DNA from 4 places in the Mesorhizobium sp. ArgA1 genome. Region 1 is predicted to be linked to each of the others. Evidence: predicted binding sites of a transcription regulator. Region 1 holds the regulator's gene; each other region holds the start of a gene.
The links. Region 1 encodes PhoB, which activates phosphate uptake and scavenging genes when phosphate is short. Its sites were predicted from a motif close to TGTCATNNANCTGTCAT; they were not measured.
Positions count from the first base shown of each region.

Region 1 (7,853 bases):
CTGGACCGACAGGTTCCACAGATTTCGCGGTGTCAGAAAAAGACCGCCCGACAGGATGTGCAGGCCGACCCAGATGACCACCAGCGCGCCGACCATGCCGAGCATGCGGGTGTCGATCTCCGTCGCCTTCAGGAAGCGCGCGACCGCGCCGAGTTCCGACGCGCGCGCGGTGTCGGCCTGCGAAGTCGAGGTCGTGTCGGTCATGATGTCCTCCCAGCGGCTTGCCGTCTGACGCGGATGCCGGACCACAGCCTAGAAGTTAGCCGCCCGCGGCGGAAACACAAATTGCCTTGAAAAAACGCCGCGGCCTGTCAGCCGCGGCGTTACTCTACTTGAAGTCGGCAGATCAGTTGCAGGCAGCGACGCTGCCGGCGGCGACACCCGCGCAGACTTCGTCCTTCTTGATCCAGCCGGCGTCGATGACGACGTTGAGGTTGTCCTTGGTGATGGCAACCGGGGTCAGGAACAGCGACTTGACGGTGTTGCCGCCAGGCGTGGTGAAGTCCTTGGCTCCGGCAATGTCGCCGGTCTTCTTGCCGTCGGCGAGCTGCGAGGCGATCTCGGCGGCGTTCTTGCCGAGTTCGCGCGCATCCTTCCACACCGACACGGTCTGCGTGCCGAGCGCGATGCGGTTCAGCGCGGCATGGTCGCCGTCCTGGCCCGAGACCGGGACGGTTCCGGCCAGGCCCTGCGCCGTCAGCGCGGCGACGACGCCGCCGGCGGTACCGTCATTGGCCGCGACCACGGCATCGACCTTGTTGTCGTTGGCGGTCAGGAACTGTTCCATGTTCTTCTGGGCGTTGGCCGGCAGCCAGCCATCCGTGTAGGCCTCGCCGACATTCTTGACCTTGCCGGAATCGATGGCTTCCTTGAGCACTTCCATCGAGCCCGAGAACAGGAAATCGGCATTCGGGTCGGAACCCGACCCCTTGATGAAGACGTAGTTGCCTTCAGGCTTCGCCTTGAACACTTCGCGGGCCTGCATGCGGCCGACTTCCTTGTTGTCGAAGGTCAGGTAGAAGACGTCCTTGTTCTCGATCAGGCGATCATAGCCGACGACCGGGATGCCTTCATCCAGCGCCTTCTGCACCGCCGGGCCGATGGCCGAGGCGTCCTGCGCCAGGATGATCAGCGAGTTGGCGCCCTGCGAGATCAGGCTTTCGACGTCGGTCAACTGCTTGCCGGGATTGGACTGCGCGTCGGCGGAAATGTACTTGTCGCCGGCCGCCTCGATCGCCGCCTTCATCGCCGCTTCGTCGGTCTTCCAGCGCTCTTCCTGGAAGTTCGACCACGACACGCCGATGACCTTGTCCTTCGCCTGCGCGACCGACACCAGCGTCAGCGACATGGCGACACCCGCCAGCATGGCGGCTGCAAATCTGTTCATGATAATCCTCCCTGCGCCGCGCGCGGCGCGACAAAACTGGCCCGAAGGCCGGCACACAGAGGCTCTATTTTTTCGAGCCTCGAAAAAATACTGGTCCAACGGCGAGACCCTGTCAACATCGATTCTGATGGAATCTGATGGCCTCAGTGAATTTTTTCGGGACTCGCAATAAACAATGACAGCGCGGCCTGCTTCTGCCAATATTTGCTGGTGTCACCGACCGCCCTCACTATCATGAGGCGGGAGGAGGACCGGGAGGAAACAAAAAAGATGTCGGTTGGAATCCGCCACGACGATCTGCGCCGTCGCAACCGTGCGATGGTGATTTCGGCCGTGCGCCGGGCCGGCCAGCCGTCGCGCACCGAGATCGCGGCGACCACTGGCCTCAGCCATTCGACCATATCGGCAATCTCGTCCGACCTGATTGCGGAAGGCATCCTGGCCGAGAGCAAGCCAGGCGAGACCGGCGCGCTGAAACGCGGCCGGCCGCAAGTCGGCCTGGGCCTCAATCCGGAAGCGGCGGCGGTGATGACCGTGGTGCTGTCGCTTAATTTCCTTTCCGTCACTGTCATCGACTATGCCGGCCAGGTGGTCGCCGAGGAGCAGCGCCGGCTGGATACGTTGACCATGCCGCGCGACGAGCTGATCGGCGAATGCACGGCAATCGTGCGGCGGCGGCTCGAGGACCCCGACCTCGATGTCCAGAGCATCGCCCGCATCGCCATGGGCATCCAGGGCATCACCGATTCGCAGGCGCGCGCCATGCTGTGGTCGCCGATCACGCCGCTGACAGACATTGCATTCGCCGACATACTGGAAGCGGAATTCGGCATACAGGCCACCATGGAAAATGATTGCAACATGATGGCGGTGGCGCTGCAATGGCGCCAGCCTGAGCGCTATCGCGATGATTTCATCGCCATCCTGCTCTCGCACGGCATCGGCATGGGGCTGGTGCTGAAGGGCGAGCTGTTCACCGGCACCCATTCGTCGGGCGGCGAGTTCGGCCACATGATCCATCGGCCCGGCGGCGCGCTGTGCCGCTGCGGGCGGCGCGGCTGCGTCGAGGCTTATGCCGGCAACTACGCCATCTGGCGCAGCGCCAAAATGATGAGCGAGGATGCCGAACCGGTCGATGTCGGCGACGCCGACATGCGGGCGTTGGCTGCACGTGCCCGCGAGACCGATGGCCCCGAGCGCGAAGCCTACCGCAAGGCCGGCGAGGCGCTCGGCTTCGGCCTCGGCAGCCTGTTCGCGCTGATCGATCCGGCACCGGTCGCGATGGTCGGCGTCAGCGCCGCCGCCTTCGACCTGATCGAGCCGGCGCTGCGCGGGGCGATCGCCCAGACCGCCGGCGGCCAGCACTCGAAATCGATCTCTTTCGACACCGAGCCGAACGAATTGCCGCTGATCCGCGAAGGCTGCGCCATGCGCGCGCTGACCTTTGTCGACCAGGAGATTTTCGCGCCGGGCGTGCAGGCGCGAGCGGGCGCTGGAAAGAGCGTTGCCTGATCAGTCTTCCCTGATCGCATACCCCGCGCCACGGATGGTGCGGATCACATCCGGCATGCGGCCATTGTTGACAGCTTTGCGCAGGCGCCCGACATGCACGTCGACCGTGCGCTCGTCGATATAGATCGTCTCGCCCCAGACATTGTCGAGCAACTGGCTGCGCGAGAACACCCGGCCGGGGTGGCGCATCATGAATTCGAGCAGCCGGAACTCGGTCGGCCCCAGCCGTATCTCGCTCTTCTTGCGGTAGACGCGGTGCGACTCGCGGTCGAGCACGATGTCGCCGACCTTGAGCACGCTGGACAGAACTTCGGGCTTGGCGCGGCGCAGCAGCGCCTTCACCCGCGCCATGAACTCCGGCGTCGAGAACGGCTTGACCAGATAGTCGTCGGCGCCGGTGGACAGGCCGCGCACGCGGTCGCTCTCTTCGCCGCGCGCGGTCAGCATGATGATCGGCAGCCGCTCGGTCTCTGGCCGCATCCTGAGCCGGCGGCAGAGCTCGATGCCCGACACCGCCGGCACCATCCAGTCGAGCACCAAGAGATCCGGCACGTTTTCCTGCAGCCGGATTTCGGCCTCGTCGCCGCGTGTCACCACCTCGACCTGGTAGCCTTCGGATTCGAGGTTGTAGCGGAGCAGCACGCCCAGCGGCTCCTCATCCTCCACGACCATGATGCGTGGCGCAATCATCAGCAGTTCACCTTTATCAGGGCGATGTGGCCATCGCCGTTTCGTCCTGCTTCGGGCGATTGGCGGGCAATTGCTGGCCGGTCAGCACATAATACGCATTTTCGGCAATGTTGGTGACATGATCGCCGATGCGCTCCAGGTTCTTGGCGCAGAACAGGAGATGCGTGCAGGCCGTGATGTTGCGTGGGTCTTCCATCATGTAGGTCAAAAGCTCGCGGAACACCGAGGTGTATTTGACGTCGATGCGCTCGTCGTCATTCCTGAGCTTCGCCAGCGCTGCCGCGTCTGCCGCAGCATATTCCTCGACAACCCCCTGCACCTGGATCAGCACCAGCTGCGCCATCGCATCGATGGAATGCGACAGGTCGCGCGGCGTGACGCTCAAGCCGACGGTGCCGACACGCTTGGCGATGTTCTTGGCGAGATCGCCGATGCGTTCGAGGTCTCCGGCCATGCGGATCGAGCCGACCACGGCGCGCAGATCGTTGGCCATCGGCTGGCGTTTGGCGATCAGCGTGATGGCGCGGTCGTCGAGTTCGCGCTGGCGCGCGTCCATGATGGCGTCGTCGGAAACGACGCGCTGCGCCAGCGCATTGTCCGAAGTGAGCAGCGCCTTGGTCGAGCCGCTCACCATCGAGCCGGCCAGATCGCCCATGTCGCGGATCAGCTTGCTGATCTGCCCCAGTTCTTCATCGAAGGATGCGACGGTATGTTCACCCATGATCCTGGTCCTCGTGCCTGAAAATTCAACCGCTGGACGGCTCAGCCGAAGCGGCCGGTAATGTAGTCCTGGGTGCGCTTGTCGTCGGGGTTGGTGAACATCTTGTCGGTGGCGCCCTCCTCGACCAGGTAGCCGAGATGGAACATCGCCGTGCGCTGCGACACGCGCGCCGCCTGCTGCATCGAGTGCGTGACGATGACGATCGTGTAGTTCTGGCGCAGTTCGTCGATCAACTCCTCGACGCGGGCGGTGGCGATCGGGTCGAGCGCCGAGCAGGGCTCGTCCATCAGGATCACTTCCGGCGACACGGCGATGGCGCGCGCGATGCACAGACGCTGCTGCTGACCGCCGGACAGGCCGGTGCCGGGCTCCTGCAGGCGGTCCTTGACCTCGTTCCAGATCGCCGCCTTCTTCAGGCTGGATTCGACGATCTGGTCCATGTCGGACTTGCGCTTGGCCAGCCCATGGATGCGCGGACCGTAGGCGACGTTTTCGTAGATCGACTTCGGGAACGGATTGGGCTTCTGGAACACCATGCCGACACGGGCGCGCAGTTCGACGACGTCGATGCTCTTGTCGTAGATGTCGTCTTCGTCCAGCGTGATCTTGCCGGTCACCCGCGCCGAATCGATGGTGTCGTTCATGCGGTTGAGGCAGCGCAGGAAGGTCGACTTGCCGCAGCCGGACGGGCCGATCAGCGCCGTCACCTGGTTCTGTCGGACGTCGAGGTTGACGTCGAACAGCGCCTGCTTCTCGCCGTAGAACACGCCGACCTTGTCGCCGCGCATCTTGATGACTTCGTTCGACTTGGCGTTCATTTTGTCGCCCACTGCGTTTTCAAGGGACTGTTCGGTCATGATGTTCATACCAAATTGCCTTTTTTCTACCAGCGCCGCTCGAACCGGCGCCGAAGCACGATCGCGGTGATGTTCATGGCCATGAGGAAGACGAGCAGGATGATGATGGCGCCGGACATGCGCTCGACAAAGGCGCGTTCGGCCTCGTTTGCCCACATGTAGATCTGCACCGGCAGCGCGGTCGCCGGATCGAAAGGCGTCTTCGGATAGTCGGCGACGAAGGCGACCATGCCGATCAGAAGCAGCGGCGCTGTTTCGCCGAGCGCACGCGCCAGGCCGATGATGGTGCCGGTCAGGATGCCGGGGGCGGCAAGCGGCAGTATGTGCTGGAACACCATCTGCATCTTCGAGGCGCCAAGGCCAAGCGCTGCCGAGCGGATCGACGGCGGCACCGCTGCAAGGGCGGCGCGCGTCGCGATGATGATGGTCGGCAGCGTCATCAGGGTGAGCACCAGGCCGCCGACGAAGGCGGCCGAGCGCGGCATGCCGAGGAAGTTGATGAACACCGCGAGGCCAAGCAGGCCGAAGACGATCGATGGCACCGCCGCCAGATTGTTGATGTTGACTTCGATCAGGTCGGTAAAGCGGTTCTTCTTGGCAAATTCCTCGAGATAGATCGATGCGGCGACGCCGATCGGCAGCGCCAGGAGAAGCACGATCACCATCATGTAGAACGAGCCGATGATGGCCACGCCCATGCCCGACGTCTCAGGCCGGCTGGAGGCGCCATAGGTGAAAAGGCCGGTGTTGAAATGTTCGGCCATCGCGCCGTCGGTCTTGAGCTTGTTCATCCACTCGATCTGCTGGTCGGAGACCTTGCGGCGCGCCTCCTCGACGCCGAGATCGATCTGGCCCTTGAAGGCCGAGTCGAGATTGGCCGCCGCCAGTATATTGACGTCGCGCGTCGTGCCGATCACTGACGGATCGGCCATGACGATGTCGCGCAGCTGGACGCGGGCGCCTTCCGACAGGAAGCCCTTGAGCTTCAGCATCATCGGCTTGTTGGCCGGATCGATGCCGAGCTTGGCGACCAGCGCGCTGTCGGCAAGCTTGGGATAGTTCGCCTTGATCAGCACGCTCGGATCGGTGGCGCGCTTGTTCGACGGGTCAATGACCTTCTCGTCAAAAGTGATCGGCAGCGTCACCGTCGTCTGCCAGAAGGCCGTGTAGCCTTTCGAGACGATGGTGATCAGCATGATGGCCAGGAAGGCCAGGCCGACCGAGATCGCAATCATACCGTAGATGCGGAACCGGCGTTCGGCGGCATAGCGCGCCTTCAGCCCGATGTCGCGGCGCGGACGCGCAACCGCACCCGCCATCGTGTCCAGGGGAATGTCGGTCATTCGTACTGCTCCCGGTACTTGCGCACGATGTAGAGGGCGACGATGTTCATCACCAGCGTCAACGCGAACAGCGTCAGGCCGAGCGCGAAGGCGACCAGCGTCTGCGGCGAGTTGAACTCGAGGTCGCCGGTCAGCTGGTTGACGATCTTGACGGTGATGGTCGTCATCGCCTCGAATGGATTGGCGGTGAGATTGGCGGCAACGCCGGCCGCCAGCACGACAATCATCGTCTCGCCGATGGCGCGCGACGCCGTCAACAGGATGGCGCCGACGATGCCGGGAAGTGCGGCCGGCAGGATCACCCGCTTGATCGTCTCGGAGCGCGTCGCGCCGAGGCCGAGCGAGCCGTCACGCATGGCGCGCGGCACCGCGGTGATGATGTCGTCGGACAGCGAGGACACGACCGGGATCAGCATCACGCCCATCACCAGGCCGGCGGTGAAGATGCTCTGGCCCTGGATGAAGGGCGAACCGCCGGTGAGTGCCGCCGACAGGTCGCGCAGGAACGGTCCGAGCGTGACCACGGCGAAGATGCCGTAGACGATGGTCGGGATGCCGGCCAGCAGTTCCAGCGCCGGCTTGACCACCGAACGTACGCTGCGCGAGGCATATTCGGACATGTAGACCGCCGACATCAGCCCGACCGGCACGGCCACCACCAGGGCGACGGCGGCGATGTAGAGCGTGCCGGCGAGCAGCGGGATCAGGCCGAACTGGCCCTGGCTGCCGCCGGAGCCGGCGGCGGCGAAACGCGGATCCCACACGGTGCCGAAGAAGAAGCTCATCGGCGACACGCTTTCGAAGAAGGTGATGGTCTGGAACAGCATCGACAGCACGATGCCGACCGTGGTCAGGATGGCGATGGTCGACGCCGCGAGCAGCCCCCACAGCATCAGCCTCTCGACATTGTTGCGCGCCCTGGCGCGCGGCGCGATCTGCCGCAGCGCATAGAAGGCGCCTGCGACAGACAAGGCCAAGGTGACGACGGCGCCGAACAGGCCGAGCCTGTCCTGGACCGTGTTCGCATCGGCGGCGATCGGGATCATGTAATCCTGCGTATCGCTGGCCAGCGCCACGCCCTTGGCGATGAGCAGCGGCTGCAATTCAGTGAAGGTGGCGGGAAGCGGCGTGGCGGCATCGAGCCGGCGCAGGCCCTTGGCGAGGCTCTTCACCAAGCTGACGTCGAGCGCTTCGCTGGCGACCTTGGAGTCGACAGTGCGCTCGGGCAGGGCGGCGTGGATGTGCCGGTCAAGATAAAAGGACGAGCCGATGTCCCAGACGGCGAGCAGCAGGACGGCAGGCAGGACGGCGAGCAGAAAGGCCCACCAGCCGTGATAGTGGGC
Region 1 is NZ_JBSKBQ010000001.1:1,314,878-1,322,730, forward strand. It holds gene ACWGTI_RS06430 (sugar ABC transporter permease) at 1-204, opposite strand, end outside; gene xylF (D-xylose ABC transporter substrate-binding protein) at 347-1,387, opposite strand; gene ACWGTI_RS06440 (ROK family protein) at 1,658-2,899, shown strand; gene phoB (phosphate regulon transcriptional regulator PhoB) at 2,900-3,589, opposite strand; gene phoU (phosphate signaling complex protein PhoU) at 3,606-4,310, opposite strand; gene pstB (phosphate ABC transporter ATP-binding protein PstB) at 4,352-5,176, opposite strand; gene pstA (phosphate ABC transporter permease PstA) at 5,194-6,510, opposite strand; gene pstC (phosphate ABC transporter permease subunit PstC) at 6,507-7,853, opposite strand, start outside.

Region 2 (7,853 bases), on a different contig from region 1:
CCGCACCACGGCGCGCACCGGCGTGCTGGTCTTCGTGTCGATCGCAGAGCGCTATGCCGAAGTGGTCGCCGACTCCGGCATCAACAGCAAGGTCGGCCAGCATGTCTGGGACGGTGTTATCAGCGACCTGACGCAGCATGCCGGCGACGACCGGCTCGCCGATGGCTTCGTCAAGGCGATCGGGCAGGTCGGCGCGGTGCTGGCCGAGCATTTCCCGGTTACGTCGGGCGACGCCAATGAGCTGGACGATCATCTCGTCGAAATCTGAAAGCCCGCCTGCAAACGCACCTCAGCCGGACGGCTGACGCGGTTTTCTACGCTTCCGGTGCTCACCTACAAAAGTACGCTTCGCTCCGGTTCTCGAAACCCGCGCCATCCGCCTCGGCCGAGCGCGTTTTCAAGCAGGCTTTACCTCGGCGTCACCTACCATGATGGCCTGTGCGAAACGTCAGGTGCGCTCTGACGGGACTCTTGCAAATGGCCGATGCGGGTTTATGGTTAACAAATCATGAATACGCTGAGCATCGACATCAGGAAAGCCGAACCGCGCGACGCCGGCGCCATCGCCGACGTGCATCAGCAGGCCTGGGAGGGCGCCTATTCCGGCATCATCCCGCATCGCTCGCTGACCTCGATGATCAACCGCCGCGGCGCCGACTGGTGGGCGAACGCCATCCGCCGCGCCGCCACCGTGCTGGTGGTCGAAATCGGCGGCACCATTGCCGGCTACGCCACGATCGGCAAGAACCGCGCCCGCGAGCTTCGGCAGCAGGGCGAGATCTATGAGCTTTACCTCCGTCCGGAATATCAGGGCATCGGGCTCGGCAGCCGGCTGTTCAAGGCGGCGCGGGCACGGCTTGCCGACCACGGGCTGAAAGGCATGGTGGTGTGGGCGCTGGAAGACAACCAGAACGCGCTGGCCTTCTATGCCGGCGCTGGCGGCCGCGATGTTGCCGAAGGCGTCGAGGTCTTCGAGCAGAGGGCGCTGAAGAAGGTCGCCTTCGTCTGGGAATGACGGCCCTCGGTTACAAATCATCATAAACTGTGCGCTTCCATAAGCGCTCCGTACCAATCGTCGCATTGCGCCATTGCGCCTCGCCCGCTATCGATCTGGAAAATCGAGAGAGGGATTTGAGCCATGCGCATTGAGGCCATTGCCAGCGGAAAGAACCCGCCTGAGGACGTCAACGTCATCATCGAGGTGCCGATCGGCGGCGAGCCGATCAAATACGAGATGGACAAGGAGGCCGGCACGCTGTTCGTCGACCGCTTCCTGCACACCTCGATGCGCTATCCCGGCAATTACGGCTTCGTGCCGCACACGCTGTCGGGCGATGGCGACCCGATCGACGTTCTGGTCTGCAACACGCGCGCGCTGGTGCCGGGCTGCGTCATCAATGTGCGCCCGATCGGCGTCTTGATCATGGAAGACAATGCCGGCCAGGACGAGAAGATCATCGCCGTGCCGTCGCCGAAGCTGACGCTGCGCTACGAAAACGTCACCGAATACACGCAGCTGCCCGAGATCACCCGTGACCAGGTTCAGCACTTCTTCGAACACTACAAGGATCTGGAGCCCGGCAAATGGGTGAAGATCGAAGGCTGGCACGATTCCAAATACGCCAAGAAGATGATCGTCGACGCGATCGCGCGGGCGAAGGCGGCTAAGTAGCCCGCTCAGTTATCCACCCTGCCAAAGGCCGGGACGTTGCCGATGACGGTGTGCTTGTCCTTGCCGCAGGCAAAGGTCCTTGCCTTTTCGTCGGCCAGCTTGCGCGCCTGGTCATTGGCTTGCGGGTTGCCGGTGGCGAGCACCAGGCCGATTGTGCAGCCGTCGCGGGCATCCATCTGGGCGACCTTGGCGACGAGCAGCACTTCGGTCGGCTTGTTCTCGTCCTCGGGGTTGCTGATCGAGCGGCGGTGGATGACGGGAAGGGAACGACGACGTCGCCCTTGGTCTCGATACGCCACTCGACCTTGGCGCCTGACGAATTGAATCCGGAAAAGCTCTCCCAGACCGTCGTCATGTCGCTGCTGGGCGGGAAGCCGTAAAACAGCGACTCACGGGCGTCGTCATAGGCGATCAGCACGGGAAAGCCCTTATAGCCGGAGCAGGCGAGTTCGGCCCAGTCGCCGTCGCCTTCCTCAGCTTGCGCGTAGGTGGCGCAATCCTTTTGCGAGTCGAGGTCGGTGTAGACGCTGGATATGCCATCGGCATGGGCTGCCTGGCAGAAACCGGCAAGGACAAGCGAGAGCAGAAGAGTGCGCATGGCGGACAACCCGTTTCGAGCTGCCGCAGCGTATCGTCAAATGTTATTTCTTCAAGCTCGCCTCAATCAGCAGGTCCGCGTTGCGGGCGACCGATGCCGCCGGGCCGCCGAGGCCGAACAGCTGGCCGCTGATATAGGCGCCTTCGATCAGGAGCAGCAGGCCGTCGCCCAGTGTGTCAGGGTCCTGCGCACCCATCGCTGCGGCCATGGCGCGCAGGCGGTGGCGCAGCTCCTGCTTGTTGGCTTCGCTGACGACGCGCGCCGGATGGCCGTGTTCGGGATATTCCACCGCCGCGTTGGTCATGCCGCAGCCGCGATAGGCCGGTCTTTGCGTGCGCTTGCCGACGCGGGTCAGGAAAGCCTTGAGCTGTGCGCGCGGGTCGCCGGGATGGGCGGCCACGGCTTCGTCGAAACGCTCCCAATATTCGCGGTCATATTGCCTGAGGTACGAGGCGGCCAGTTCGTCCTTGGAGGGGAAACTGCGGTAGAGGCTGGGCTTTGTGACGCCGGCGCGCCTGACGATCTCATCGACGCCGATCGCCCTTATGCCTTGCCGGTAGAAAAGGTCGTAGGCCACGTCGAGGATCTTGTCCGCTGCCTTCGGGGCCGGCGGTGCCTCGCTGATCGACGCTTCAACATTTTTGTCCGATGACATGCAAACAACCCGCTTGACAATGTTACTGACCGGTACGTATGTAGGCCATCACCTCATTGCAACGTACCGGTCAGTAACATGATAGCTCAATCCCGTCCCTTTGGCCAGCGCTACGCTTTCGTCGTGGTCGGCGTCATCTTCCTCTGCCTGCTGATCGCGGCCGGTCTGCGTTCCGCGCCCTCCGTAATGATGCTGCCGTTGGACAAGAGCTTCGGCTGGGGACGGGATACCGTTTCGATTGCCGCTGCCATCGGCATCTTCCTCTATGGCCTGACCGGACCGTTTGCTGCAGCGCTGATGGAGCGGATCGGTCTGCGCCGTACGCTGCTTGCCTCGCTGATGATCATGTCGGGCTCGACCGCTCTCAGCCTGCTGATGACCGAGCCCTGGCACCTGTTCCTCACCTGGGGCGTGTTTTCCGGTATCGGCTCGGGTGCTGTTGCCACCGTGCTCGGCGCCACCATCGTCAACCGCTGGTTCAAGACCAATCGCGGTCTTGTCATGGGCCTGATGTCAGCCTCCAGCGCCACCGGCTTGCTGGTGTTCCTGCCGCTGCTCGCCTCGCTCGCCCAGTCCGGCGGCTGGCAGCCGGTCGCCATCGCCGTCTCTGTCGCCACCGCCTGTCTGTTGCCGCTGGTCTGGCTGCTGGTGCCGGAGCGTCCGGCTTCGATCGGCATGGTGCGCTATGGCGCCGAGGCCGATGACGTGCCGCCGGTGTCGCCGGCATCGCAAGGCAATTTCCTGGCGCATACGCTCAACACGCTGCGCCGCGCCGCCGGCACCCGCGTCTTCTGGTATCTGTTTGCCACCTTCTTCATCTGCGGTTTCACCACCAATGGGCTGGTCGGCACGCATCTGATCTCCTTCTGCGGCGATATGGGTATCGCCGAGGTGCAGGCTGCCGGCCTCTTGTCGCTGATGGGCATCTTCGACCTGATCGGCACGACGCTGTCGGGCTGGCTCACCGACCGTTTCGACCCGCGCAAGCTGCTCGGCGTCTATTACGGCATTCGCGGCCTGTCGCTGATCTATCTGCCCTATTCCGGCTTCTCCGCGACCAGCCTGATCATCTTTGCGGTGCTTTACGGTCTCGACTGGATCGCCACCGTGCCGCCGACGCTGAGGCTCGCCAACGAAGCCTTCGGCGACCGCAGCGGCCCGCTGGTGTTCGGCTGGATCGTCGCCGGCCACCAGGTCGGTGCGGCAACCGCCGCCGCCTTCGGCGGCACCATGCGCGAGCTGCAGGGCAATTACGAACTGGCCTTCCTGATCGCCGGCATGACCGCGATCATCGCAGCCTGTATCTCGCTGCTGATCAATACCAGCAGGCCGGCGTTCGAGCCGGAGCCGCAGGCGGCTTAGAGCTGGTCTTCCCCTTCTCCCCTTGTGGGAGAAGGTGTCGCCGAAGGCGACGGATGAGGGGTGTTCCAGGGAACGCAGACGTCTCACTCCGCTGGAACACCCCTCTTCCGTCTCGGCGCTACGCGCCGATCCACCTTCCCCCACAAGGGGGGAAGGAAGAGGTTGGTTGTTATCAAACCTTCATCATCCCGAGATGCTCCTGAAACATTGACGCCGGAGTTTGGCGGCTTCGTTCAAGCCATCAGGAGACAGCCATGAACAAGATCTCGTTGACCCGCCGCGCCTTCGTCACATCAGCGAGTGCGGCCGGTCTGCTCGGCGCATCGGGCCTCGCTTTGCCCTATTATTCGCGCGCCAGCCAGCGCCCGGCCTTCACCCATGGCGTCCAGTCCGGCGATGTCGATGCCTCGAGCGGCATGGTGTGGACGCGCACGGACCGTCCGTCGCGCGTCATGTTCGAAGTGTCGTCGACGGAGAATTTCGCCAATGCCACCCGGTTGGCGCCGCTCGACACCTCGCCGGCCAGCGATTTTACGGTCAAGCGGCTGCTCACCGACCTCGCTTCCGACCAGGACATTTTCTACCGCATGACGGCCGCCGATCTCTCGGACATCAATGTCGTCTCCGAGCCGATCGTCGGGCGCTTCCGCACCGCGCCCGCCTCGAAGCGCGACATCAAATTCGCCTGGTCGGGCGACACGGCCGGCCAGGGCTGGGGCATCGACGAGACCGGCATGAAGACCTACGCCACCATCGCCAAGCATACGCCCGACTTCTTCCTGCATTCCGGCGACACGATCTATGCCGATGGCGCCATGAAGGATGAGGTTGACCTGCCGGGCGGCGGCAAATGGAAGAACGTCGTGCTCATCGACGGCAAGCGCAAGGTCGCCGAGACGCTGGACGAGTACCGCGACCAGTGGAAATACAACATGATGGACAAGAACGTCCTCGCCTTGAGCGCCATCTGCCCGACCTTCTACCAGTGGGACGACCACGAAGTGCTGAACAACTGGTCGGATTCGAAGAATCTGAGCGCCGACAGCCGCTACACCGAAAAATCCATCCATGTGCTGGCGGCCCGTGCGGCGCGCGCCTTCCATGAGATGACGACGATCCGCTACGAGCCGTCGGAACCCGGCCGCGTCTATCGCAAGATATCTCACGGGCCGCTGCTCGACGTGTTTTTCCTCGACATGCGTTCCTATCGCGGCCCCAACGGACCTGACATGCAGGATACCATGACGCCGGAGTCCCGCATGCTCGGCGAACAGCAGACCAAATGGCTGAAGCGCGAGCTGGCCAACTCCAAGGCGACCTGGAAGATCATCGCCGCCGACATGCCGCTTGGCCTCGTCGTCTGGGACGACGGCACCAAGAAGGTCGGTGCGGAAGCCGTCAGCAATGGCGACAATGGTCTGCCGAAGGGCCGCGAGCTCGAGATCGCCGACCTGTTGCGCTACATCAAGAACGCCGGCATTACCAACACGGTGTGGCTGACGGCCGACGTGCATTACACAGCCGCGCATTACTACAACCCCGACAAGGCGCAGTTCCAGGATTTCAATCCGTTCTGGGAATTCGTCTCCGGCCCGATCCATGCCGGTACGTTCGGCCCCAACGATTTCGACATGACCTTCGGGCCGGAGCTGAAATTCATCAAGGCGCCGATCGCCGAACAGGGCCAGAACCTGCCGCCATCGGCCGGCCTGCAGTTCTTCGGATTGGTGGATATTTCAGGCGCTACCGAGCAGCTGACGGTGCGGCTGATGGATCGTGACGACAATGAGCTCTACAAGGTGACGCTGGACCCGGTGCGGTCGGCTTAGGCTGACTTTGATCTTCCCCCTTGAGGGGGAGATGGCCGCGAAGCGGTCAGAGGGGGTCGGTTCGACAGGGCTCAACCTTCAATCGCAGCGCAGGAGGTCGGCGCTTCACGCGATACAACCCCCTCTGTCGCCTTCGGCGACATCTCCCCCTCAAGGGGGGAGAGGGGGCAGCGCCCCTCAATCCGGATAGCAAACCGTCGGAATTTTCGGCCAAACCGCACTGTCGCAGCCGGCTAGCTGCTGCCTCTGCTTGAAAGACGCGCTGACCGGGCCGGTCACCACGGGGTCGACGCCGTCTGGGGCGTCGGCAAACATCTGTTCGGCCGTCTGGTCGGATGACGAAGCGGGATTGGCTTCCTTCAACGTCGCGGCCGATTGGGCGGCATTGGCGGCCAGCAGGCCAGCGAATGCGACCGAAGCGATGAGTGGCCAAAATCGGTTGAGTTTGTCGGTCATGAATTTCGAACTGCCCGGGCCCTGAAAGGTTCCCGCCTTGGTTAACAAAACCATCTCACACCGAGATGCTTAAGATTTGATGAGTATTTGGTGATGCGCCTCCTCTTTCGCAATTGCGAAAAACCCTGTATGAGCCGCGCAACCGAAAGAGGCGGCGCCTTTTGGCCTGCTGCCTGCAACGCTCCCGAGACCACAACATGAAAATTCGTAATATCGCGATCATCGCGCACGTCGACCATGGAAAGACCACCCTTGTCGACCAGCTTCTGAAGCAATCCGGGTCCTTCCGCGACAACCAGCGCGTCGCCGAACGCGCCATGGATTCCAACGACCTCGAAAAGGAACGCGGTATCACCATCCTGGCCAAGGCGACCTCGGTCGACTGGAAGGATACCCGCATCAACATCGTCGACACGCCCGGACACGCCGATTTCGGCGGCGAGGTCGAGCGCATCCTGTCGATGGTGGATTCGGCCATCGTGCTGGTCGACGCCGCCGAAGGCCCGATGCCGCAGACCAAGTTCGTTGTCGGCAAGGCGCTCAAGGTCGGCCTGAAGCCGATCGTCGTCATCAACAAGATCGACCGCCCGGACGCCCGCCATGTCGAGGTGGTCAACGAGGTGTTCGACCTGTTTGCAGCCCTCGACGCCACCGACGAGCAGCTCGATTTCCCGATCCTCTATGGTTCGGGCCGTGATGGCTGGGTCTCGGAAAACCCCGAGGGCCCGAAGGACCAGCAGCTTTCGCCGCTGTTCGACCTCGTCATCAAGCATGTGCCGGAGCCGACGGTTCATCCCGGCCCGTTCCGCATGATCGGCACCATTCTGGAAGCCAACCCCTTCCTCGGCCGCATCATCACCGGCCGCATCGAATCGGGTTCGCTGAAGTCCAACCAGGCGGTCAAGGTTCTGCACCATGACGGCACCCAGATCGAAACCGGCCGCGTCTCCAAGATCCTCGCTTTCCGCGGCCTCGAGCGCCAGCCGATCGACGAAGCCCAGGCGGGTGACATCGTCGCCATTGCCGGCCTGTCCAAGGGCACCGTTGCCGACACCTTCTGCGACCCGTCGGTGACTGAGCCGCTGCATGCGCAGCCGATCGATCCACCGACCGTGACCATGTCGTTCCTGGTCAATGATTCCCCGCTCGCCGGCACCGAAGGCGACAAGGTGACTAGCCGCGTCATCCGCGACCGCCTGCTGCGCGAAGCCGAAGGTAATGTCGCGCTGAGGATCGAGGAATCGCCGGACAAGGATTCGTTCTTCGTCTCCGGCCGCGGCG
Region 2 is NZ_JBSKBQ010000011.1:123,089-130,941, reverse strand. It holds gene ACWGTI_RS22350 (TPM domain-containing protein) at 1-268, shown strand, start outside; gene ACWGTI_RS22345 (GNAT family N-acetyltransferase) at 509-1,015, shown strand; gene ppa (inorganic diphosphatase) at 1,139-1,672, shown strand; partial or broken gene ACWGTI_RS22335 (hypothetical protein) at 1,678-2,270, opposite strand; gene ACWGTI_RS22330 (TetR/AcrR family transcriptional regulator) at 2,314-2,925, opposite strand; gene ACWGTI_RS22325 (MFS transporter) at 3,004-4,287, shown strand; gene ACWGTI_RS22320 (alkaline phosphatase D family protein) at 4,542-6,116, shown strand; gene ACWGTI_RS22315 (hypothetical protein) at 6,294-6,572, opposite strand; gene typA (translational GTPase TypA) at 6,770-7,853, shown strand, end outside.
Region 2: a site for PhoB is predicted at 4,455-4,471, ahead of ACWGTI_RS22320 (alkaline phosphatase D family protein). Genes of this name have one in related genera too.

Region 3 (7,853 bases), on a different contig from region 1:
GCTGGATGCCGGTTTTCTGAATAAGGTCCGGCAACATCATTTGGAGATCGCCACATGACACAAGCCGGATACAAGCAGTTCTGCCCGCTCTCCATGGCGGCTGAGTTGTTGTGCACACGCTGGACCATGGTGCTGCTGCGCGAACTGGTGGCGGGATCGACCCGCTTCAACGACCTGCGCCGCGGCGTACCGAAAATGTCGCCAACTCTTCTGTCGCAACGGCTGAAGGACCTTGAAGCCGGCGGCATTGTCGAGCGCACCGAGATCGAATCCGAGAAGGGTGTGTTCGAATACCGGCTGACCGAGGCGGGTCGGGATTTGCGCCCGGTGGTCGAGGCGATGGGGTTCTGGGGCCAGAAATGGGTCGAGGCCAGGCTCTCGCTCAGGAATCTCGATCCATCGCTGCTGATGTGGGACATGCGGCGCAACCTGAACCCCAGTCCGCTGCCGGACGGGCGCACCGTGATACAATTCCTGTACCATGACCTGCCGGCGTCGAAACGCTCGTGGTGGTTGATCGTCGAGAAGCGGGGCGAGGTCGATCTGTGCTGGTACGATCCGGGCTTCGACGTCGATCTCTATGTCTCGACGGACCTGTGCACCATGACCTCGATCTGGATGGGGCTGACGACGGTGCACAAGGAACGCGACAAGATCAGCCTGACCGGCGATCTCGATGTCGCCGGCAAGATGCAGACCTGGCTCGGCCTGAGCCCATTTGCGGTGATGCCGAAGCGCGTCGCGGCCTGAGGCCGGCTTGCCGTCATAGGCGCCGCAAATTTGCTGACCTACCGCGCAAGCGCTCTATATTCGTAGGTGCTGGGGCGACGCCGCGTCGGGACCCTGTCTGTCAGGTCAACCACGCGGATCCATTTACCGGCGTCCCCTCGCAAGGTGACCTTACGGCCGATCACCTTTTCGGCTGCTCCAAACGGTGTACTGGCCTGCGTTTCCTGACTCTCCTGGACGACATCTCCGTCCATCGTCTCGACCCGATACGCCTTCATCTCGTGCGCTCCCCGGCTCAGGGCATCACCGGAGGTTAACGCAGTGGCCTTCGCCGTCAAGTATTAGCATAACCTAATGTTGAGTAGTCCCCACAAAAACCGCTTGCAAACTGCAACCAGTGTGATTAAAAGCCAACCACTCGCAAATACGACCGGTTACCTCGGAGGCTCTCATGTCCAAACTTCGTGTGAATGCATTCACCCTGTCGCTCGACGGCTACGGCGCCGGTCCCGACCAGACTCTGCAAAATCCGCTCGGCGTCGGTGGCGAAGATCTGCATAAATGGATGATCGGCACCCGCACCTTTCGCAAGATGGTGATGGGCAAGGAAGGCGGCACCACCGACACCGACGATGACTTCGCCGTCCGCAGCTTCGACGATGTCGGCGCCTGGATCCTCGGCCGCAACATGTTCGGGCCGATCCGCGGCGAGTGGCCGGACGAGAACTGGAAAGGCTGGTGGGGCGACAACCCGCCCTACCATGTGGCGACTTTCGTGCTGACCCATTACAAGCGCGATCCGATCGAAATGGAAGGCGGGACGGTGTTCCACTTCGTCACCGACGGCATTCATTCGGCGCTCGAACAAGCCAAGGCAGCGGCTGGCGGCAAGGATGTGCGCGTGGGCGGCGGCGTCTCGACCATCCGGCAGTATCTCCAGGAGAAGCTGATCGACGAGATGCACCTGGCGATCTCGCCGGTGCTGCTCGGCAAGGGCGAGAACCTGTTTGCCGGCCTGGATATGCTGAAGCTTGGCTATCAGTGCACCGAACAGGTGGCGACGGAGCTTGCCACGCATGTGACGATCAAGCGGGGTTAGTGCAGGCCTCTTTCTCCCCGTTCACGGCCGCAAGGGGGGAAAATGTCCGGCAGGACAATGAGGGGCGGCGCGCCGGTTCGGGATTGAGTGGCCAGCATGGCAGCGACAGCAAGGGGGCACCCAATCCTTAGGTTAGCGCTGCCCCTCATCCGCCCTTCGGGCACCTTCTCCCCGTGAAACGGGGAGAAGGAAAGAATGCTCAATACTTCTCCGGCACGTAAAGCTCGCGCGGGAGCACCTGGCGCTCGTATTCCGGATTGAACACCCGCTCGGGCAGCGTGATCTCCTCGTGCGGCACGTCCTCGTAAGGCATCTGCTTGAGCAGGTGGTCGATACAGTTCAGCCGCGCCCGCTTCTTGTCGTTGCCTTCGACGATGTACCACGGCGCCTCGGGAATATTGGTGCGGGCAAACGTCTCTTCCTTGGCCTTGGTGTAATGCTCCCAGCGCACGCGCGACTGCAGATCCATCGGCGACAGTTTCCACTGTTTCATCGGATCGTGGATACGCATCAGGAAGCGCATCTGTTGTTCCTCGTCGGTGATGGAGAACCAGTATTTGACCAAAGTGACGCCTGAGCGGACCAGCATGCGCTCGAACTCCGGCACGTCGTGGAAGAATTGCTCGACCTGATCCTGGTCGGCAAAGCCCATCACCCGCTCGACGCCGGAGCGGTTGTACCAGGAGCGGTCGAACAGCACAATCTCGCCGCCGGCCGGCAGATGCGGCACGTAGCGCTGGAAATACCATTGCGATTTCTCGCGCTCCGTCGGCGCCGGCAGCGCCACGACACGAGCGATGCGCGGGTTGAGGCGCTGGGTGATGCGCTTGATGACGCCACCCTTGCCGGCGGAATCGCGGCCCTCGAAAATCACCACCAGCTTTTTCTTGTGATAGGCGACCCAGGACTGCAGCTTGATCAGTTCCGACTGCAGGCTGATCAGGTCGCGAAAATACTGCATGCGATCGATCGATGGCGGATGCGCGTTCTTGTAGATCTTGGCGATCTCCAGCGACAGCGCCGGCTCCGACATTTCCAGCTCATAGTCTTCGTCGAGTGTGTCGGCGAGTTCGGCTTCGAGCCAATCCCTGGCTGGAGAATTCTGCTTCAACTCGGTCATTTCCACTGCTCCGCTTGCCGACTGACATGAAACCCTGAGCCGACTTGATATAGGCCGGCAATGACGGTTTTATTGCAAGCCGCCGGCCGGTCGATCACGGCACAGATCGGCGAGGCATTGCCAAACCGTCGCCGTGGCATGGCGACAAGCCGCTCAAATTGTCCTACAAATGGCGGACCCGTTCTGGCTTCCCGCCCTTCCCTGCTAAATCTGCCTCCCCCACTAAAATCACGAGGATCTGATATGGAATACCGCACGCTTGGCCGTTCAGGCCTGAAGGTTTCGACGCTGACGCTGGGCACCATGACCTTCGGCGGCAGCGGGCCGTTCGCCGCCGTCGGCAATTCCGATCTCGCGGAGGCATCGCGCATCATCGACACCTGCATCGATGCCGGCATCAACCTCATCGACACCGCCAATGTCTATTCGAACGGCCTGTCGGAAGAGATCATCGGCGAGGCGCTCGGCGGCAAGCGCAAGAACGATGTGCTGATCGCCTCCAAGGCGCGCATGCGGATCGGCAAGGGCCCGAACGACGAAGGCCTATCGCGCCATCATCTGATCCGCGAATGCGAGAAGAGCCTGAAGCGCCTCAGAACCGATGTCATCGACATCTATTTCCTGCACGAATGGGATGGCACGACGCCGCTCGAGGAAACCATGTCGGCGCTCGACACGCTGGTTGCCCAGGGCAAGATCCGCTATGTCGGCTGCTCCAACTATTCCGGCTGGCAGGTGATGAAGGCGCTCGGCATCAGCGACAGCCAGCACCAGCCGCGCTTCGTCACCCAGCAGATCCACTACACGCTGGAAGCGCGCGAAGCCGAATATGAACTCTTGCCGATCTCGGTCGACCAGGGCCTTGGCGTGCTGGTGTGGAGCCCGCTCGCCGGTGGCCTTTTGTCAGGCAAATACCGCCGTGACAGCCCGACCGCGCGCCAGCTCGGCGGCTGGTCGGAACCGCCGATCCGCGACGAGGACCTGCTGTGGCGGATCGTCGATGTGCTGGTCGACATCGGTGCGGCACGCGGCGTTTCGGCGGCGCAGGTGGCGCTTGCCTGGCTGCTCGGCCGGCCGGCCGTCAGCTCGCTGGTGATCGGCGCCCGCAACGAGACCCAGTTGAAGGACAATCTTGCCGCAGCAGCACTCGCCCTCACCGCTGACGAACGCGACCGTCTCGATGCCGTCAGCCGGCCGCAGGTGCTCTATCCCTACTGGCACCAGCAGTTCACGGCGAAGGACCGGTTCGGTCCAGCCGATCTGGTGCTCGACCGCAGCGCCATCTGACGCTAGCCCGCGATAAACCGCCAGACCTCCGGATCGGGCTCGATCTGGCCGCTGAGCACGAAATATTTGTAGAGCACGAGCAAGCTGATCGCCTGCTCGGCCTGCTCGTTGGTGAATTTGCGGCAATAGGCGTTGGCCGCCGCAACGATACGCTGGGCTTCGGCCGGATGCTTCTCGAGGTGGTGCACCCGCTCGGCCAGATCGCTGAAATCGGGCGCCAGCGGCACATAATGGACATCGGGCTCGAGCTGGCCCTCGGCGAACCAGGTCTCATAGGTCGGTGGCGGCATCAGGCAGAGCGAATTCGAACTCATGATCCATTTCAGATTGGTCGCGACATCGTTGCCTTCGAGCGAGATGATGTAGCGGTAGCGTCGCTGCTGATCGATGCTGAGATAAGGCTTGCGGTATTCCGGAGGCGCCGTTGCCCTTGGCGTGCCGACATCGCAGATCGGCAGGTCGCGGGCGGCCTCCAGCAGCAGGGTGCGGATCGGATTGTTGAGTTCGCCGCGCCAGACGACGAGCGGATGCTTGTCGGCGAAGGCGACATCGTCGGCCGGCATGTGAAAATGACGGAACTTGTTCAGCTTGAACAGGACGCCGTTGCCGTTGTCGCCGATGATCGGCCGGTCCTTGACGATCGACGGCATCTTCGGCACTTCAATGACGTCGCCGAATTCCAGGTCGATGCGCAGACCCGGATCGAAATAGCGGGTGAACTCCTTCAGATCGTAATAGTACATGCTGCGGTCCGTTGGCAGCCGGCTGACCGGCACAGCCTCGGGGCTGGGTATGAAGGGCTGCCGCAGCGCGTTGTAGTAGTTGAGCCGCTGGCGGACCGATCCATCGGAAAGCCTGGCCTGATCGAGCAGACGACCGAGCTGACGCCGGAACAGGACCGGCGGCGCGATGTCGCGCATGGCGTTGCGCGCATAATAGATCAGCTTCTGTGCGTTTCTTTGAAGCGTGGCCATCGGTCGTTTTGATTCGAAATCGGTCGGCGGCGGCTCCAGCAACTGTCCCGCAGCCTTTTCTAAACCATTGTGTTAGCCATCACGCAAGTCCAGAACCGCTGGCATCTGCCCTCCCGGCGCTGTTGTGTTTGCCGGCCAATGCTTCTAGGCAGGATCAGGTACAGCGAAAGGAAACGATATGGCGCGACCACCGAACTACGGTCAGGAACGCAAGGAGCGCGACCGGCAGAAGGCCGCCAAGAAGGCGGAGAAGCTTGCCGCCAAGGTCGCAGCCAAGGAGCGTTCCAAGCCTGAGAACGAGGCCGGTTCCGAAACCGATACTGAAACGGAAGAATAGCCAAACAGGACGGGAGAGATCCGGCCCCGCAACGGGCCGGAGCCGCTGCGATCAGGCGGCCTTGTCGCTGACGAAGACGTTGACTTCGCGCGCCGCGGCTATGAAGGCGCGCCTTGCGATCATCGCGGGCTTGTCGCCGGCAATCGCATCATGACAGGCCTGCAGCGCCTCGCGGTGCTTGGGGCTGCGCTTGCCAGGCCAGCTGTTGAGCAGGTAATCGGACGCCTCGCGGGCCGTGCGCAGGAGCTGATTGGCTCCCCCCGTGGCCGACTTTACGGTCACGGGCGTTTCAAACCGGTTGTTTTCCATGGCCGCTCCTTACGCCATCGGCGTGCGCGAAGCGAGGCGGAAAAGACGATCTTGTCCGCGTTCTATCGTTTTCGTGATTCTTATCAGGCGGCGACGACGGCAAATCCCCTGGCGCGCAGGCCACGGCGGTCATTGTGCAGCGACGTCACCAGGCGGTCGCGGCTGCCAACAATATGGGCGGAAAGCCGCGCTGCCGCTGCGTCGGCGTCACCTGCCCGCACCGCCGCCAGAATGGCATGATGTTCGCTCCAGGCGCGGCCAATGGCAGCCTCGTCGCGCACCTCCAGCCAGCGCGCCCGCGACAGCCGCGTCATCGCATCGCGCACCGCTCTGAACAAGAACTCGTTGCCGGAGAGCCGCGCCAGTTCGATGTGGAAATCCATGCCGACGCGGTGCCATTCCTCGCGCGGTGTGGCGGCGTCGCAGGAGTCCAGCATCGCCTCGACAACATCGACGGCGCTCCTGTCGGCCAGTGCCGAGGTCAGCCTGACGGCCGCGACCTCGACCGCCTCGCGGTAGACCGCGATCTGTTCGAGTTCGGCGAGGTTGATCGGCGACACCGTCCAGCCGCGCCCGTCGCGGCAGACGAGCCCTTCCGTCTCGAGCCGCAGCAACGCTGCCCTGACCGGCGTGCGAGAGGCCCCGAAGCGGCTCTCGATCCAGCGTTCCGTCAGCCGCTCGCCGGGACCGACCTCAAGGCCGAGGATCATCTCGCGAAGCGCTTTTTCGACGGCCTGCATCTGCGACATTTTTCGTTCCGCTGCTGGCGACCGGCCTCGCATCAAGGTCTGGCCGATCACGTTTCAGAGCGCCGCATTGACAGCGGCAAAGCTTGCGTTCAAGACGGATACCACTCTGGTATCCCAAAACGGTATCCGCAGCAAGCGGACAGGACATCACATGCCGCAGGACAGTTCAGTGCAGGCGACCGACACGCCCTCCGCCTACAATGTGCATTGGCGGCGCAACCTTTTCGTGTGCTTTGCCGGCTCGTTCAGCACACTTGTGGCGATGACGCTGCTCTTGCCGTTCCTGCCGCTCTATGTCGAGCAACTGGGCGCCGTCGGCCATGCGGCGATCGTGCAATGGTCCGGCATCGCTTTCGGTGCCACCTTCTTTGCCGCAGCCCTCGTCGCGCCGCTCTGGGGACGGCTGGGCGACCGTTACGGCCGTAAGGTGATGCTGGTGCGCGCCAGTTTCGGCATGGCCATCTGCATGTCGCTGACTGGCATGGTGCAGACCGTCTGGCAACTGGTGCTGCTGCGCTTGCTGATCGGCTTTGCCGGCGGCTATTCCTCGGGCTCGACCATACTGGTCGCCATGCAGACGCCGAAAGACCGCTCCGGCTGGGCGCTCGGCGTGCTGTCGGCCGGCATCACCGCAGGCTCCCTTGTCGGCCCGCTGCTCGGCGGCGCGCTGCCGCCGCTGATCGGCATCCGCGCCACCTTCCTGATCGCCGGCGGCGTCATTTTCCTGGCGGCACTGGCGACGACTTTCCTGATCAAGGAGACCCCTCGCCCGCCAGCACGGGCAAAACCGACGGAGAAGCCGAAGGGTGGCTGGGCGCAGATTCCAGACAAACGTCCGGTGGTGGCCATGCTGGCAACCGGCATGCTGTTCACCTTCGCCAATATGTCGATCGAGCCGATCATCACCGTCTACGTCCAGCAACTGGTCGCGGACGCAAGTCGGGTGACGCTGACCTCCGGCGTCGTCATGTCGGCGGCAGCACTCGGCGCCATCCTCTCGGCGTCGCGATTGGGCAAGCTCGCCGACCGTATCGGCCACTGGAACGTCATCGTCGCATCGCTTGCCGTTTCGGCAATGCTGCTGATACCGCAGGCCTTCGTCACAGAGAGTTGGCAACTCGTCGGCTTGCGCTTCCTGATGGGTCTGGTGCTGGGCGGGCTGCTGCCCTGCATCACCAGTGTCATCCGCCACAATGTTCCCGATGGCGTCGGCGGCAATGTGCTGGGCCTGGCGATCTCGGCGCAATAT
Region 3 is NZ_JBSKBQ010000003.1:446,213-454,065, forward strand. It holds gene ACWGTI_RS12035 (winged helix-turn-helix transcriptional regulator) at 55-750, shown strand; gene ACWGTI_RS12040 (dihydrofolate reductase family protein) at 1,181-1,828, shown strand; gene ppk2 (polyphosphate kinase 2) at 2,028-2,948, opposite strand; gene ACWGTI_RS12050 (aldo/keto reductase) at 3,192-4,235, shown strand; gene ACWGTI_RS12055 (glycosyl transferase family 90) at 4,238-5,209, opposite strand; gene ACWGTI_RS12060 (hypothetical protein) at 5,388-5,546, shown strand; gene ACWGTI_RS12065 (DUF982 domain-containing protein) at 5,598-5,855, opposite strand; gene ACWGTI_RS12070 (GntR family transcriptional regulator) at 5,939-6,604, opposite strand; gene ACWGTI_RS12075 (multidrug efflux MFS transporter) at 6,756-7,853, shown strand, end outside.
Region 3: a site for PhoB is predicted at 3,009-3,025, ahead of ppk2 (polyphosphate kinase 2). Genes of this name have one in related genera too.

Region 4 (7,853 bases), 290 kb from region 1:
GGGTCAGCGACCTCACCTCCGGCGCCCCGCTGCTGCTCGAAGGTCCCGGCATCGAAACCAGCGCGACCATCGCGCCGGCGCAGATGCCGCGGCATTTCGTCGAACAGTGGAAGCAGAACATCGGGCGCTTTCCGCGCGGCGTCGACATCATTCTGGCAGCGCCCGACGGCGTCGCCTGCCTGCCGCGAACGACGCGCATCAAGACGATGGAGGCGTAAAAATGTATGTCGCGGTAAAAGGCGGTGAGGCCGCTATCGCCAATGCCCACAGCCTGCTCGCTGACCGCCGGCGCGGCGACCGTTCGGTCCCGGCACTGCGCCTCGACCAGATCGTCGAGCAGTTGGCGCTCGGCGTCGACCGGGTGATGAGCGAAGGCTCGCTCTATGATCGCGAGTTGGCCGCACTCGCCATCGTCCAGGCGCGCGGCGACATGATCGAGGCGATCTTTCTGGTGCGTGCCTACCGCACCACGTTGCCGCGCTTCGGCTACGGCAATCCCATCGACACCGGCGCCATGCTGGTCGAGCGGCGCGTGTCGGCAACCTACAAGGACCTGCCCGGTGGCCAGTTGCTTGGGCCCACCTTCGACTACACGCACCGGCTGCTCGACCCCGAGCTTGCCGCCGGCGCCGAAGTCGCCGAACCTTTGCAACGCGCCGGCGAGGCGGAGGCGATGCCGCGTGTCTCGGCGATCCTCGCCCGCGAAGGCTTGATCGAGCCGGATGGAGAGATGCCTGGGGATCATGTCCCCGGCGACATCACCCGCGAGCCACTGGAATTTCCGATGGCGCGCGACATCCGGCTGCAGGCGCTGTCACGTGGCGACGAAGGGTTCCTGCTGGCGCTCGGCTATTCCACCCAGCGCGGCTATGCCCGCAACCACCCCTTTGTCGGCGAGGTCCGTATCGGCGAGGTCGAGTTGGAGCTCGACGTGCCGGAGCTGCCTTTCGCCGTGCCGCTCGGCAGCGTTCGCGTCACCGAATGCCAGATGGTCAACCAGTTCAAGGGTTCGGCCAAGGCGCCGCCGCAATTCACCCGCGGCTATGGCCTGGTCTTCGGCCAGAGCGAGCGCAAGGCGATGGCCATGGCGCTCTGCGACCGCGCGTTGCGGGCAACCGAACTCGGCGAGGATGTCGTGGCCGCCGCGCAGGACGAGGAATTTGTCATCTCACACTCCGACAATGTCCAGGCGACCGGCTTCGTCGAACATTTGAAACTGCCGCACTATGTCGACTTCCAGGCCGAGCTCGATTTGGTGCGCCGCATGCGCGCCGAATACGAGGCGCGGGAAAATGCGGATAGGGCGGCCGAGGACAAGCGGGAGGCGGCGGAATGATTTCAGCCGTCTCCGCTGCCACCATGACCAGCGCTGTGGTGGCCATTCAGCGCCTCGTTCCACTCTTTGCTGCCAGTGATAGCCTCACCACTCGCGCTTTCCTTTGGCGCGGGGAGAAACATCTTCCGCAGCGCGAAGGCCGCAACTGCGGCGAACACCAGCAACAGCACGCCAACATGCATCCAACCGGTCGAGTCCATCAGGGTCTTCTCCCGCGTCCTGGATGCCAAATCCATACCACAGAGCGGACGTGATCGCCATGACCGACATCGCCACCTACAACTTCGCCTATCTCGACGAGCAGACCAAAAGGATGATCCGCCGGGCGATCCTGAAGGGCATCGCCATCCCCGGCTATCAGGTGCCGTTCGCGTCGCGCGAAATGCCGATGCCCTATGGCTGGGGCACCGGCGGCGTGCAGGTCACCGCCTCGATCATCGGCCCTGACGATGTGCTGAAGGTCATCGACCAGGGCGCCGACGACACCACCAATGCGGTCTCGATCCGCGCCTTCTTCAAAAAGGTCGCCAATGTCGCCGTCACCACCGACACGGCGACCGCCACGATCATCCAGACCCGCCACCGCATCCCCGAGCATCCGCTCAGCGCCGGCCAGGTGCTGGTCTATCAGGTGCCGATCCCCGAGCCGCTGCGCTTCCTCGAACCGCGCGAGACCGAGACGCGCAAGATGCATGCGCTGGAGGAATATGGCCTCATGCATGTGAAGCTCTACGAGGATATCGCCAAACACGGCCGCATCGCCACCACCTATGCCTATCCGGTCAAGGTCGAGGGCCGCTATGTCATGGACCCGTCGCCGACGCCGAAGTTCGACAATCCCAAGATGCACCGCTCGCCGGCCTTGCAATTGTTCGGCGCCGGTCGCGAAAAGCGCATCTATGCCGTGCCGCCCTTCACCGATGTCGTCAGCCTCGACTTCGAGGATCATCCGTTCGAGGTCCAGACCTTCGACCAGCCCTGCGCGCTGTGCGCGGCCGAGAATGTCTATCTCGACGAGGTCATCCTCGACGACCATGGCGGCCACATGTTCGTCTGCTCCGACACCGATCATTGCGAGAAGCGGCGCGCTGACGGCCATCGCGGCCATCTTGCCCCGGAAATCTCGGAAACCCATTCTACCCCGGAAAAATTGGAGCCGGCGCAATGACCGACGAACCGCTGCTGCGCGTCTCGGCGCTGTCCAAATTCTACGGCTCGCGCGTCGGCTGCGAGAACGTTACCTTCGATCTTTGGCCAGGCGAAGTCCTGGCTGTCGTCGGCGAGTCCGGCTCGGGCAAGACGACGCTGCTCAACTGCCTGTCGACACGGATGTTGCCTTCCTCCGGCACCGCCAGCTACCGCATGCGCGACGGCCAGTTCCGCGAGCTCTACCGCATGAGCGAGGCCGAGCGCCGCTTCCTGATGCGCACCGACTGGGGGTTCGTCCACCAGAACCCGGCCGACGGCCTGCGCATGACGGTATCGGCCGGCGCCAATGTCGGCGAGCGGCTGATGGCGGTCGGCGATCGCCATTATGGAAAAATCCGCGCCACCGCCGTCGACTGGCTGTCGCGCGTCGAGATCGACGAGGACCGCATCGACGACGAGCCGCGCGCCTTTTCCGGCGGCATGCGCCAGCGCCTGCAGATCGCCCGCAACCTGGTGACCGGGCCGAGGCTGGTGTTCATGGACGAGCCGACCGGCGGCCTCGACGTCTCTGTGCAGGCGCGCCTGCTCGATCTGCTGCGCGGACTGGTCACCGATCTCGGCCTCGCCGCCATCGTCGTCACCCATGACCTCGCGGTGGCCAGGCTTCTGTCGCAGCGCATGATGGTGATGAAGGACGGCCGCGTCGTTGAAAGCGGTCTCACCGACCGCGTACTCGACGATCCGCGCGCGCCTTACACGCAGCTTCTCGTTTCTTCCATTCTACAGGTGTGACCATGCCGACGCCCCTCGTTGTTTCCGACGTCGCCAAGAGCTTCACCATGCATCTGCGCGACGGCATTAAGTTGCCTGTCGTCGCCGGTGTCTCCTTCTCGATCAAGGCGGGCGAATGCACCGTGCTCGGCGGCCCGTCCGGCGCCGGTAAGAGCTCGATCCTCAAGATGCTCTACGGCAATTATGCCGTCGACGAGGGCCAGATCATCGTCCAGCACAAGGACAGCCTGATCGATCTCGCCAACGCCAGTCCGCGCACGGTGCTTGCCGTGCGCCGGCAAACGATCGGCTATGTCAGCCAGTTCCTGCGCACCGTGCCGCGCGTTTCGGCCCTCGATGTCGTCGCCGAACCATTGGTCGAGCGCGGCGCGGAACGCGAGGCAGCCAGAGCCAAGGCACGCGCCTTGCTGGCGCAGCTCAACCTGCCGGAAAAACTCTGGGCGCTGCCGCCGGCGACCTTCTCCGGCGGCGAGCAGCAGCGCGTCAACATCGCGCGCGGCTTCATCACCGAGCACCCGATCCTGCTGCTCGACGAGCCGACCGCATCGCTCGATGCCACCAACCGCGACGTGGTGATCGAACTCATCGCCACCAAGAAGGCGGCTGATGTCGCCCTGCTCGGCATCTTCCATGACCACGATGTGCGCGAGGCGGTTGCCGACCGCATCATCGACGTCACCGCTTTCGCTCCGGGAAAAATCGCGGCATGACGAGAAAACTGTCGGAAACGCCGCTGATCCATCCGACGGCGGAGGTCGAGAATTCGACGCTCGGCCGCTGGACCGAGATCGCCGACCGCAGCCGGGTCTCGGAGAGCATTCTCGGCGACTATTCCTACATGATGCAGGATTGCGCCGTCTGGTGCGCAACCATCGGCAAGTTCTCCAACATCGCAGCCGCCGTGCGCATCAACGCCACCAACCACCCGACATGGCGGCCGACGCTTCATCACTTCACCTATCGCGCCTCCGACTATTGGGACGACGCCGAGCACGAGAGCGAATTCTTCGCCCAGCGCCGCGCCAGGCGCGTCGCCATCGGCCATGACACCTGGCTCGGCCACGGCTCGACCATCCTGCCCGGCGTCACCGTCGGCGACGGCGCCGCGGTCGGCGCCGGCGCGGTCGTGTCGAAGGATGTCGCGCCCTACACCATCGTCGGCGGCGTGCCGGCAAAACCGATCCGCGAGCGCTTCGACCGCCGCACCGCCGAGCGCTACCAGGCGCTCGCCTGGTGGGATTGGGACCACGCCCGCCTGCGCGCCGCGCTCGACGATTTCCGCGAGCTCGAGGCGGAAGCCTTCCTGGACAAGTACGGCGCGTAGCCCATCACATTGTCGTCATAAGACCAGCCCGATTCACATCTCTGACACAGGAGTCGGACAGGAGGCGGTGTTCCCTTTGGAGATCGCAATGCCCCAAACTATCAGACCCTCGCTCGCCGGCTATTTCGAAGGAACCAACCCCAAACCACCGGTGCATCTCGGCACCCGCTACGACACGTCAGGCAATTTCCTGCCCGAACCCGGCAACACGGTCGTCAGCCATCTCGTGAACGGCTCACCGTCCGAAGCGGTGGTCATCGAGGTGCGCGAGCGCATGCTTGCCATGCCCGACGCCGATCGCCTCGCCTTCACGCCCATATCCAGCCTGCACATGACGCTGTTCCAAGGCATCATCGAATATCGCCGCCGCCTGCCCTACTGGCCGCAGGACGTGCCGCTCGACACCAGCATCGAGGACATGACCAACCTCTATCTGGAACGCTTGAAAGGCTTCGAGGGCCTCGCCCCGTTCAACATAAAAGTGATAGAGGTCGTGCCGACCGGTCTCACCGTTGCCGGTGCGACCGATGACGATGTGCGCGCCATGAGCGCATGGCGCGACGCGCTGTCGGTGCCGTTCGGCTATCGCCATCCCGATCACGACAGCTATGCCTTCCACATCACCTTTGCCTACCAGATCCGCCGTCTTGCCGACGACAGGGCGGCCGCATGGCAGGATCTGTTCGAAGACTGTCTCGCTCGGTTCTCCCGGCAGGCCCCGGTGATCGAACTCAAGGCCCCGGCATTCTGCAGCTTCAGGGACATGAAGCATTTCGAGGAGCTGCTGGTGCTGGGCTGACCATTGCGCACCAGTCACCCGTCGCCTACGGGCCTGTGGGTGGTAACAAAACTGACATCAATCCGACACCGCAGGTTCATGCGGCTGCGCTAGCGAGGGTTAACGGACCTTCAAACTGCGACTGGACTGGAAGCTACGCCATGTCAGCAACCCTCGAAATCCGCGGCGTCTCCCGCCGATTTGGCAAGAACACCGCCGTCAGCGCCATCGACCTGTCGATTCCGCAGGGTCAGATGGTCGGAATCATCGGCCGTTCCGGCGCCGGCAAATCCACCCTTCTTCGCATGATCAACCGTCTCATCGACCCCAGCCAGGGGTCGATTTTTTTTGACGGCGCCGAGGTTTCCCGGCTGCGCGGCTCGCCGCTTCGGCGCTGGCAGCGCGACTGCGCCATGATCTTCCAGCAGTTCAATCTTGTGCCGCGCCTCGATGTGCTGACCAATGTTCTGCTCGGTCGGCTCAATCATCGCTCGACCTTCTCCAACCTGCTTGGCATGTTTACCCGCGCCGAATGCGCCGAAGCGATCGCAGCGCTTGAACGTCTCGACATTGCCCGCACCGCATTGCAGCCGGCCGGCACGCTGTCCGGCGGCCAGCAGCAGCGCGTCGCCATTGCCCGCGCCATGATGCAGCAGCCCAAGGTGCTGCTCGCCGACGAGCCGATCGCTTCGCTCGACCCGCTCAACGCCAAGGTGGTGATGGACTCTTTGCAGGACATCAATCTGCGCGAAGGCATCACCGTCGTCACCAATCTGCACACGCTGGACACCGCCCGCACCTATTGCAACCGTATCATCGGCATGGCGGCCGGCAAGATCGTCTTCGACGGCCCGCCGGAAGCACTCAACCGCGAAGCCGTACGCCAGGTCTATGGCGCCGACGCCAATGGCGCCGAGATCTCCGAGGCCATCACCTCAACCAGCATCGCTTACAAGCAAAAGATCGAAGCATCCGCCAGCCCGCTCGAACCCGCATTCCCGGGTTACTGAGCGGCTGGGATCGCCGGCCCGCGTCAAGGGCATCTGTCAAAATCAAGAACGCTGCCGGCGCGGGGCCGGAATCTACAGGAGAGATAAAATGTTCAGGAAGATGGTTTTCAGCGCCGTTTCGGTGCTCGCCATGGCCACCAGTGCCGCTCATGCGGCCGACATGAAGGAATTCCGCGTCGGCATCCTCGGCGGCGAGAACGAGACCGACCGCCTGCGCAACTACCAGTGCCTGGCCGACCATCTGAAGACCGAATTCGGCTTCGAAAAAGTGTCGTTGTTCCCGGCCGCCGACTATGACGGCGTCATCCAGGGCTTGCTCGGCGGCACGCTCGACTTCGCCGAACTCGGCGCTTCCGGTTATGCCAGCGTTTACATCAAGGATCCGAAGGCGGTCACCCCGATCCTCACCACCCAGCAGACCGACGGCGCCACCGGCTATTATTCGATCGGCCTGGCGCTGAAATCCTCCGGCATCACCGACATCAAGTCGGCCAAGGGCAAGAAGCTCGGCTACGCCGATCCGGATTCGACCTCGGGCTACCTGATCCCTCTGACCCAGATCCCGAAAGACACCGGCGCTTCGAATGAAACCTTCTTCGCCTCGACCCAGTTCAATGGCGGCCATGAGAACAACGTGCTTGCCGTCCGCGATGGCAAGGTCGACGTGGCCGTCGACGATTCCTCGGGCATCGGCGACTTCAAGAACGGCTACACCTCCGGCACCTTCCACAAGGAAGTTGCCAAGGGCGCCGTCGACCCCAACGACTTCGTCGAAGTCTGGCGCTCGGGCCTGATCCCGAACGGCCCGCTGGTCGTTCGCACCGCGCTCGGCGACGAGATGACCGCCAAGCTCACCGCCTTCTTCACCGACCTGCCGAAGAAGGACAAGGCCTGCTTCGAGGGCGTCGAAGGCGGCGACTTCACCGGCTACGTTCCGGTCAAGCCGGACTTCTACAGCGTCATCGTCGAAGCCCGCAAAGCTGCTATCGGCGGCTGACGGCAAAATCGAAAAGGGCGGCGTTGCCAAGCGCCGCCCTTTTTGCATGTCCACGATCATGACCATCTCAGCCACAGTCCGCTCTGACACGACCTTGCAGGTAGCCAGTGCCTGGCGCCGCCAGCTCTCGTTGCGGCGGCTTTACACCCTCCTCGGCATCGCCCTGCTGCTGGCCGCGACGCTTTCCAGCATGTGGTTCGCCGACGAGGCCAATGCCGGTCACTTCTTCGACCGGCTGCCGCATATTCTCGATTTCCTGAGCTGGCTGATCCCCAAGGACTGGAACGATGTCTGGCGGGCGCTGTTCGACATCGCCTCGCCCAATGACAAGGGTACGCAGGAATACAACTTCCCGCTCGGCCGCGTCTATGTCTGGGGCAGCTTCTACATCCCCGAATATTTCGAGCTGATGCTGACCACTGTGAACGTGGCGCTGGTCTCGACCTTCATCGGCTTCATTTTTGCCG
Region 4 is NZ_JBSKBQ010000001.1:1,027,043-1,034,895, forward strand. It holds gene phnH (phosphonate C-P lyase system protein PhnH) at 1-218, shown strand, start outside; gene ACWGTI_RS04980 (carbon-phosphorus lyase complex subunit PhnI) at 221-1,336, shown strand; gene ACWGTI_RS04985 (hypothetical protein) at 1,339-1,536, opposite strand; gene ACWGTI_RS04990 (alpha-D-ribose 1-methylphosphonate 5-phosphate C-P-lyase PhnJ) at 1,596-2,504, shown strand; gene phnK (phosphonate C-P lyase system protein PhnK) at 2,501-3,277, shown strand; gene phnL (phosphonate C-P lyase system protein PhnL) at 3,280-3,987, shown strand; gene ACWGTI_RS05005 (DapH/DapD/GlmU-related protein) at 3,984-4,601, shown strand; gene ACWGTI_RS05010 (DUF1868 domain-containing protein) at 4,690-5,400, shown strand; gene phnC (phosphonate ABC transporter ATP-binding protein) at 5,541-6,389, shown strand; gene phnD (phosphonate ABC transporter substrate-binding protein) at 6,478-7,386, shown strand; gene phnE (phosphonate ABC transporter, permease protein PhnE) at 7,445-7,853, shown strand, end outside.
Region 4: a site for PhoB is predicted at 5,453-5,469, ahead of phnC (phosphonate ABC transporter ATP-binding protein). Genes of this name have one in related genera too.